DNA from 2 places in the Klebsiella sp. WP3-W18-ESBL-02 genome. Region 2 is predicted to be linked to the other one. Evidence: predicted binding sites of a transcription regulator. Region 2 holds the regulator's gene; the other holds the start of a gene.

Region 1 (4,425 bases), 1.5 Mb from region 2:
GTGTCGGCTCAGGCTGAGCGATATACTGCGGCTCCTCGTAAACCGGCTGCTGGGGCTGTGCGTACTGCGGCTCGACATAAGCGGGCTGCGGCGGCTGCGCGTACTGTGGCTCTGCATAAACAGGCTGCTGCGGCTGCGCGTACTGCGGATCTACATAAGCAGACTGCTGCGGCTGCGCGAAAAGCGGGTCCACATAATCATGCTGCTGCGGCTGCGCATACTGCGGTTCTGCATAAGCAGGCTGCTGCGGCTGCGCGTACTGCGGTTCTGCATAAGCAGGCTGCTGCGGCTGCGCGTACTGCGGTTCTGCATAAGCAGGCTGCTGCGGCTGCGCGTACTGCGGTTCTGCATAAGCAGGCTGCTGCGGCTGCGCGTACTGCGGTTCTGCATAAGCAGGCTGCTGCGGCTGCGCGAAAAGCGGGTCCACATAATCATGCTGCTGCGGCTGCGCGTACTGCGATTCTGCATAAACAGGCTGCTGCGGCTGCGCGTACTGCGGGTCGGCATAAACAGGCTGCTGCGGTTGTGCGTACTGCGGGTCAGCATAAACAGGCTGCTGCGGTTGTGCCAACAGCGGGTCGGCATAAACAGGCTGCTGTGCTGGCGGCCAACCTTCTGGCGCGGGCGCAATCACCGGTTCCGCGGCAACGGGATGGGGAACAGAGTGCCACTCAACGCCAGGTTGCTCGGCAGCAGGCGCTGCAGTCTGCATCGGGTCAGCGGCCCATGCTGGTGTCGATGCCGCAGCGGCTGCGGCAGACAGCGGATCGGCCACCGAATGTCCGTTCAGCAGCGGGTCGTATTCATCATACTCCGTCGCGCGTGCTGCGCTGGCGCCGGAGAAAAGAACGTCATCAGGATCCGCTGCGGCGACATAGTGCGACGCCGCTTCCGGCTCATCCATTCTGCGGCCGGAAAAGAGCGCTTCGTCGGTCTTGCGCCCCATCGGATTAGAGAATTTTTCGGCTATGCGTTTACGGCGGGCCAGCGCACCGCGCAGGATACGAGCGCGGCGGGATTCATGCACGGCTTTGCGCGCAGGCTCACCTTCATCCTCGTACTCGTCTTCGTCGTCGTATTCGTCTTCATCAACCCAGGTATCATCGCGACGCGTACGGTTACTGGCAAAGGTGAGGATATTCAGTATCCAGCTGCCCATTTTCTCGGCAATGCTCACCCATGACCAGCCGGTAAACAGCGTCAGACCCGCAGCCCAGATACACAACAGCGCAATGGTGCCGCCGCTGCTGTGCAGCATCGGCTGTAGCGCCGTGCTGAGCAGGCTGCCAATCACGCCTCCGGAAGCAAAGTACCAGATATCATCGGCGTTGATAGCGGCCAGGCCGCAGGAGGTCAGAATAATCGCCAGCACGCCAATCAGGCGCAGGGAGACGGCGAAATAGTCGATGTAATCTTCGCTGGCACGGTGTCGCCAGGCAAACCAACAGCCGCCCACGATAATCACCGGGATGGTGTAGGCCATCACGCCGAAGATAAAGAACAGCGTATCGGCAAGCCATGCGCCGGATGCGCCGCACAGATTATGGATAGGTTCGTGCCAGGCCGTTTGCGACCAGCTGGGATCGGAAGGATTGAAGCTCAGTAGTGCTGCCATTAACCAAACGGCAAAAATGGCGCATAGGAGAAGTAACGCCTCAAGGAGCCGGCGTCCGCTGCTGAGTTTAGTGAGTTTGACTTCTTTGTCTTCTGTATATTCCTGGCTCAAGAAAGGCTCTCCAGGTGCCAAATGCTAAAACGGACAACAGTGTCAGATTGCGCCGACACTGTTGCTGTATGGATTAACAGGAGTGTAATCAAACTACGCTGATTTTGCACCTGTTCCGTTTTAGCGGGTCTTAATTACCAGACGATTACTCTGCTTGACCTCTTCCATCACGACGTAGGTACGGGTGTCGTTGACGCCCGGCAGGCGCAGCAGGGTCTCGCCAAGAAGCTTACGGTAAGCCGACATATCCGGTACGCGGGTTTTCAACAGGTAGTCGAAATCACCGGATACCAGGTGACACTCTTGAATTTCTTCAAGTTTTTGCACGGCGGCGTTAAATTGTTCAAACACGTCCGGCGCACCGCGATTCAGAGTAATCTCAACAAAAACCAGCAGCGATGCATCCAGATAATGCGGGTTCAACAGCGCGGTATAGCCCTGAATAAACCCTTGTCGTTCCAGACGACGTACGCGCTCAAGGCACGGGGTCGGAGAAAGTCCTACTCTTTTGGAAAGCTCGACGTTCGAAATACGCCCATCTTTTTGCAGCTCATTGAGAATGTTGCGGTCGATGCGGTCGAGATCTTTGCCAGGGCGTTTTTTACTATCTACCATTATTATTGTCTCTCTGTATTCCTTCCCTACTCCTGTCTTGACTCTGTGCACTTCACTGTTCAGAGCCTTCTCCCGATTTCAATACGCCATTGTTGCTGCAACGACGTATATCCCAGGGTTTGCGTATGAGAAGCCCCGGCGCCTCGCGGCAACTCTCCGACATCACGTATGGTGTCTGTCCACACCATACGTAGATTTCAGTGATCCGGGTAAAAATGGCATTTGCGTGCATGAAAATTCACCGCACGCGAAACACTGCTTTTCTTCTTCCTTGAATGTTGTCGCAAAAGCACAGGGGATTGTCAAAGCAAAACATCTTTTTTTAGTACAACATGCCAGATATTCATTATCACCGGGGCCTGATTCACATGTAATCGTCTTATAATTAGGCAGCGGACAGTAGAAAGAGTTATATTTTTTGATGTTAAAATAAGCAATCAATCGGTTCACTCTATTGCACATATCGTTAACAAAACCGCTGTGCTCTTTTTTTACGTCTACAAATTCCCTACAATCCCAAACCATGTCTGCCAAACAATTATGGGGATCTCATGGGCACGGCCAAACACAGTAAACTGCTTATCCTTGGTTCTGGACCTGCGGGATACACCGCTGCGGTCTATGCTGCACGCGCAAACCTGCAACCGGTTCTGATTACCGGGCTGGAAAAAGGCGGTCAGCTGACCACCACCACAGAAGTGGAAAACTGGCCCGGCGATCCAAACGATCTGACGGGTCCGCTGCTGATGGAACGTATGCATGAGCATGCGACCAAATTTGACACCGAAATTATTTTCGATCATATCCACAGCGTCGATCTGCAAAACCGTCCGTTCCGCCTGACCGGCGACAGCGGCGAGTACACCTGCGACGCGCTGATCGTCGCGACCGGCGCGTCTGCCCGCTATCTGGGCCTGCCGTCAGAAGAAGCGTTCAAAGGGCGCGGCGTTTCCGCCTGTGCCACCTGCGATGGTTTCTTCTACCGCAATCAGAAAGTGGCGGTCATCGGCGGCGGCAATACCGCCGTTGAAGAAGCGCTGTATCTGTCCAACATTGCGTCGGAAGTACACCTGATTCACCGTCGTGATGCTTTCCGTGCGGAAAAAATCCTGATCAAGCGTCTGATGGATAAAGTGGAAAGCGGTAATATCGTGCTGCACACCCACCGCACGCTGGAAGAAGTCACCGGCGATCAAATGGGCGTGAGCGGCCTGCGTTTGCGTCACACGGAAAGCGATGACATTGAGTCGCTGGACGTCGCGGGCCTGTTTGTCGCTATCGGCCATAGCCCGAATACCGCGATTTTCGAAGGTCAGTTAGAACTGGAGAACGGCTACATCAAAGTGCAGTCCGGGATCCACGGCAACGCCACCCAGACCAGCGTACCTGGCGTGTTCGCCGCGGGCGACGTCATGGACCACATTTACCGTCAGGCAATTACCTCTGCGGGCACCGGCTGTATGGCAGCGCTGGACGCAGAACGCTACCTCGACGGTCTGGCTGACGCCTGCAAATAATCTTTACAAGTCAGTAACAAAAGTAAAAAAGGCGACGATAAGTCGCCTTTATTTTTTCTGCGATGTAACATTGCCGCGCCTATAACAGAAACCATTATCCATAAGCCACCTGCTAAGCGCCCAATGAATAAAAGTCGCCAACACGAACTCACCCGCTGGCTCAAACAGCAAAGCGTCCTGTCGCGCCGCTGGTTGATGCTCTCCCGCCTGCTCGGTTTCGCCAGTGGGGTACTGATTATTGCGCAGGCCTGGCTGCTGGCCCGCATACTCCATCACATGATCATGGAGAGTATTCCGCGCGAGGCGCTGCTGATGCCGTTTATTCAGCTTGTGCTGGTGTTTGTGCTGCGAGCCTGGGTCGTGTGGCTGCGCGAGCGTGTGGGCTTCCATGCCGGGCAGCAAATTCGCTTTGAGATCCGTCGTCAGGTGCTGGACCGATTGCAGCAGGCTGGCCCGGCATGGATTCAGGGCAAACCTGCCGGCAGCTGGGCAACGCTTATCCTTGAGCAGATTGACGACATGCATGACTACTACGCCCGCTATCTGCCGCAAATGGCGCTGGCCGTC
Region 2 (4,425 bases):
CTGCTCGCGGGTGAGCGAACGCTGGCGCGAGGCCAGCAGCGCGGTGCAGCACAGGTTCATCGCGTTCGCCGCACCGGCGTTGTTAATACGCACCATCAGCTCGCCTGCCAGCTTGTTGACGGTCGGCGTCAGCCATGCCGGACGCACGGCTTCGATTGGGTCGATAGACTCGCGCCATTCCGGCACGTGGTGGTTCAGGTAGGTCATCAGCGGCATCGGTTCGCCGAAGTTGACATAGCCCTGGCCGAGGTTGCGCAGCTTGCTCAGCCCGCGCAGCATCTGCGGCAGGCTCTCTTTTTCTTTCGTCGCGCCGCGCAGCTCTTTGGCGTAGGTACCCACTTCCATCACGTGCTCGTAGCCGATGTAAATCGGCACCAGGGTGATAGGTCGGGAACCGCCGCGCAGCATCGCCTGAATGGTCATCGACAGGGTGCCGGTTTTCGGGTCCAGCAGACGGCCGGTACGCGAGCGCCCGCCTTCCACGAAGTACTCGACGGAATAGCCGCGGCTGAACAGCTCGCCAAGGTATTCACGGAACACGGTGGAGTAAAGCTTGTTACCCTTAAAGGTACGGCGAATAAAGAACGCGCCCAGACGACGGAAAATCGGACCGGCTGGCCAGAAGTTCAGGTTGATACCGGCGGCAATATGCGGCGGCACCAGGCCCTGATGATAGAGCACGTAAGAGAGCAGCAGGTAGTCCATGTGGCTACGGTGGCAGGGCACATAGACAATTTCATGGCCGTCGTGCGCCAGCTGGCGTACGCGCTCGGCGTTATGGACGTTAATGCCCTGGTACAGACGGTTCCAGGTGAAGCTGAGGATACGGTCAGTCAGGCGAATCATCTCGTAGGAGAAGTTAGCCGCAATCTCTTCCATTAGCGCAATCGCATTCTGCTGTGCTTTTTCATGGGAGATTTTTTTGCTGCGCGCTTCATCTTCGACCGCTTTCGCAATGGCTTTCGAAGCCAGCAGCTTTTTGAACAGGTCGTGACGTGCCGGCAGGCGCGGGCCAACCGCAGCCAGGCGCTGACGGGCAAAGTGCATGCGGGCAACGCGTGCTAGCTTCTGGGCGATGATTTTATCGGTGCCGTGTTCGTCGGCCATGCGGCGCAGCGACACAGACGGCGAGAAGCGCACGAAGCTATCGCGACCAAGCCAGGAGACGGCGAAGAATTTCTGGAAGCCGTTGAGCATACGCAGCGGCGGATTTTCCTCGCCTTTTTCGCGGCCCGGAGAGCGCCCGAACATCACGGAAACCGGCACCATTTGCACATCCAGGTCCGGATTGCTGCGGTGCAGATCGAGATAGTCGTGGAACAGCTTGATCGACTCTTCCTTTGGCGTGTAGTAAGTGAACACGCGCGGGCCGCCGTGAATAAACACGTAGCGCGGCAGCAGAGTGCCGTCGATTTCCAACGGTTCAAGCGGATCGGGTAAATCATGCGCCAGGCACTGGGCGCGCAGCGTCAGCAAGTCGGCCTTAGAGTTATAAGGCAGGACGTACATAATCGGGCGCGACGTATCGAGCCCCAGTTCCTGGGCAGGTTCTGCCGGAATAGACTTGCTTTTTACCAGTACGCTTAATGGTAAATTCAGTAATTTGTAGTAAATTCGTGGCCAGCCGGACATAAACGATGTAAAGCCTCTGGTTAATCATGCAAATGCGCGGCAAGAATATCAGAAAGTCAGCAGAATTTCTGTTCTACCGCTGCATAACTCGCATTGTCATTGACGTAATAACAAAAAAGGTTCTTGAGATGGCCAATAATACCACCGGGCTCACCCGAATCATCAAAGCAGCGGGCTATTCCTGGAAAGGATTTCGCGCGGCGTGGATCAACGAAGCCGCATTCCGCCAGGAGGGCGTCGCGTCGGTGCTGGCGATTATCATCGCCTGCTGGTTGGATGTCGATGCGATTACCCGCGTGCTGCTTATCGGTTCCGTCCTGTTGGTGATGATAGTGGAAATTCTCAATAGTGCGCTGGAAGCCGTAGTCGATCGCATTGGCTCGGAGTATCACGAACTGTCCGGACGGGCAAAAGACATGGGGTCGGCGGCGGTGCTGCTGGCGATTTTTGTCGCGCTGATCACTTGGGGCATGCTGCTGTGGGCGCATTTCCACTAAAGCTGTGAAAACTGCCTGATTTCGTGCGTTTTATGGTTTCAAAATAGACACTAGCTGTATATACTCACAGCATAACTGTATATACACCCAGGGGGCGGAATGAAAGCGTTAACGACCAGGCAGCAAGAGGTGTTTGATCTCATCCGGGATCATATCAGCCAGACGGGCATGCCGCCGACGCGTGCGGAAATTGCTCAGCGCTTGGGGTTCCGTTCCCCGAACGCGGCTGAAGAGCACCTGAAAGCGCTGGCGCGTAAAGGTGTCATTGAGATTGTATCCGGCGCTTCTCGCGGTATCCGCCTGCTGGTGGAAGAAGAAGAGGGCCTGCCGCTGGTGGGCCGCGTCGCGGCGGGTGAGCCGTTGCTGGCGCAGCAGCATATCGAAGGTCATTATCAGGTCGATCCCTCGCTGTTTAAACCCAGCGCCGACTTCCTGCTTCGCGTCAGCGGCATGTCGATGAAAGACATCGGTATTATGGACGGCGACCTCCTTGCCGTGCATAAAACGCAGGACGTGCGTAACGGCCAGGTTGTGGTCGCGCGCATTGATGAAGAAGTGACGGTGAAACGCCTGAAAAAACAGGGTAACGTCGTCGAACTGCTGCCGGAAAACAGCGAATTTAAACCTATCGTGGTCGATCTGCGCCAGCAGAATTTCTCGATCGAAGGACTGGCCGTTGGCGTTATTCGCAACGGCGAATGGCTGTAACACCCGCTTTCTCATGACGGCGATACGCCCCGTATCGCCGTCTTTTTCCTTTCTGGTCGACACTCATGCCGCTACTTACCTCCGCCGATAAGGCCCTGTGGCGCCTTGCGCTACCCATGATTTTCTCCAACATTACCGTCCCGTTGCTCGGGCTGGTGGACACCGCCGTGATTGGTCATCTCGATAGCCCTGTTTATCTGGGCGGGGTGGCGATTGGCGCGACCGCGACCAGCTTCCTGTTTATGCTGCTGCTGTTTTTGCGCATGAGCACGACCGGTCTGACGGCACAGGCGTTTGGTGCGAAGGATCCGCAGGCGCTGGCTCGCGCGCTGGTGCAGCCGCTCATGCTGGCGCTGGGGGCCGGGCTGCTGATTATTCTGCTGAAAACGCCGCTGATCAATCTGGCGCTCTCCATCGTTGGCGGCAGCGGCGAGGTGCTGGAGCAGGCGCGGCGTTTTCTGACCATCCGCTGGCTCAGCGCCCCCGCGGCGCTGGCTAACCTTGTGCTGCTGGGCTGGCTGCTGGGCGTACAGTACGCTCGTGCGCCGGTTGTTTTACTGGTGGTGGGCAATGTCCTGAATATCGTGCTCGACCTATGGCTGGTGATGGGGCTGCACATGAGCGTACAGGGGGCGGCGCTGGCGACGGCGCTTGCCGAATACGCCACGCTGCTGGTCGGGCTGGTGATGGTCCGCAAGGTGCTGGTGATGCGGGGCATCAGTTGGCTGATGCTGAAAAACGCCTGGCGCGGCAACATTCGCCGTCTGCTGGCGCTGAACCGCGACATTATGCTGCGTTCCCTGCTGTTACAGCTGTGCTTTGGTGCGGTGACCGTTTTCGGTGCGCGCCTCGGCGGCGACGTGGTGGCGGTAAACGCGGTGCTGATGACCATGCTGACGTTTACAGCCTATGCGCTGGACGGCTTTGCCTACGCGGTGGAGGCCCATTCCGGGCAGGCTTTCGGGGCGCGCGATGGCAGCAAGCTGCTGGAGGTCTGGCACGCCGCATGCCGTCAGGCGGGCGTGGTCGCGCTGGCCTTTGCGCTGGTGTACGCGCTGCTGGGGCAACAGATTGTCGCGCTGTTAACGTCGCTACCTGAACTGCAGCAGCTTGCCGATCGCTATGTGCTCTGGCAGGTTGTGCTGCCGGCGATCGGCGTGTGGTGCTATTTGCTGGACGGGATGTTTATCGGCGCAACGCGCGGCGCTGAAATGCGAAACAGTATGGCGGTGGCCGCCTTAGGCTTTGCGCTAACGCTGCTGGCGCTGCCGCTGCTCGGCAACCACGGGCTGTGGCTGGCGCTGGCTGTATTCCTCGCGCTGCGCGGGCTGTCGCTGGCGTATATCTGGCGTCGCCATTGGCGAAACAATAGCTGGTTTTCCTGAGAAATGGTTAAAGATTCCGAATAGTGAAATGAACCCAGAATGACTGACTACAATTAACCTCACGCTTAGCGAAAAAGAACGTGTCTCTTTCGCTATTCACTCACTGACGATCGAGGATTCGACGATGAATAAAGACGAAATCGGCGGTAACTGGAAACAGGTTAAAGGTAAAGTGAAAGAGCAATGGGGCAAACTCACCGACG

What was found. Region 2 encodes LexA, which represses DNA repair genes until DNA is damaged. Its sites were predicted from a motif close to TNCTGTATGTACATACAGNA; they were not measured.
Region 1: a site for LexA is predicted at 1,789-1,808, ahead of H7R56_RS15825 (DNA translocase FtsK 4TM domain-containing protein). Genes of this name have one in related genera too.

Annotation. Positions count from the first base shown of each region.
Region 1 covers NZ_AP021972.1:3,308,037-3,312,461, forward strand. The annotation lists gene H7R56_RS15825 (DNA translocase FtsK 4TM domain-containing protein) at 1-1,726, opposite strand, end outside; gene lrp (leucine-responsive transcriptional regulator Lrp) at 1,847-2,341, opposite strand; gene trxB (thioredoxin-disulfide reductase) at 2,893-3,858, shown strand; gene cydD (heme ABC transporter permease/ATP-binding protein CydD) at 3,982-4,425, shown strand, end outside.
Region 2 covers NZ_AP021972.1:4,762,452-4,766,876, reverse strand. The annotation lists gene plsB (glycerol-3-phosphate 1-O-acyltransferase PlsB) at 1-1,632, opposite strand, end outside; gene H7R56_RS22875 (diacylglycerol kinase) at 1,761-2,129, shown strand; gene lexA (transcriptional repressor LexA) at 2,229-2,837, shown strand; gene dinF (MATE family efflux transporter DinF) at 2,903-4,222, shown strand; gene H7R56_RS22860 (CsbD family protein) at 4,347-4,425, shown strand, end outside.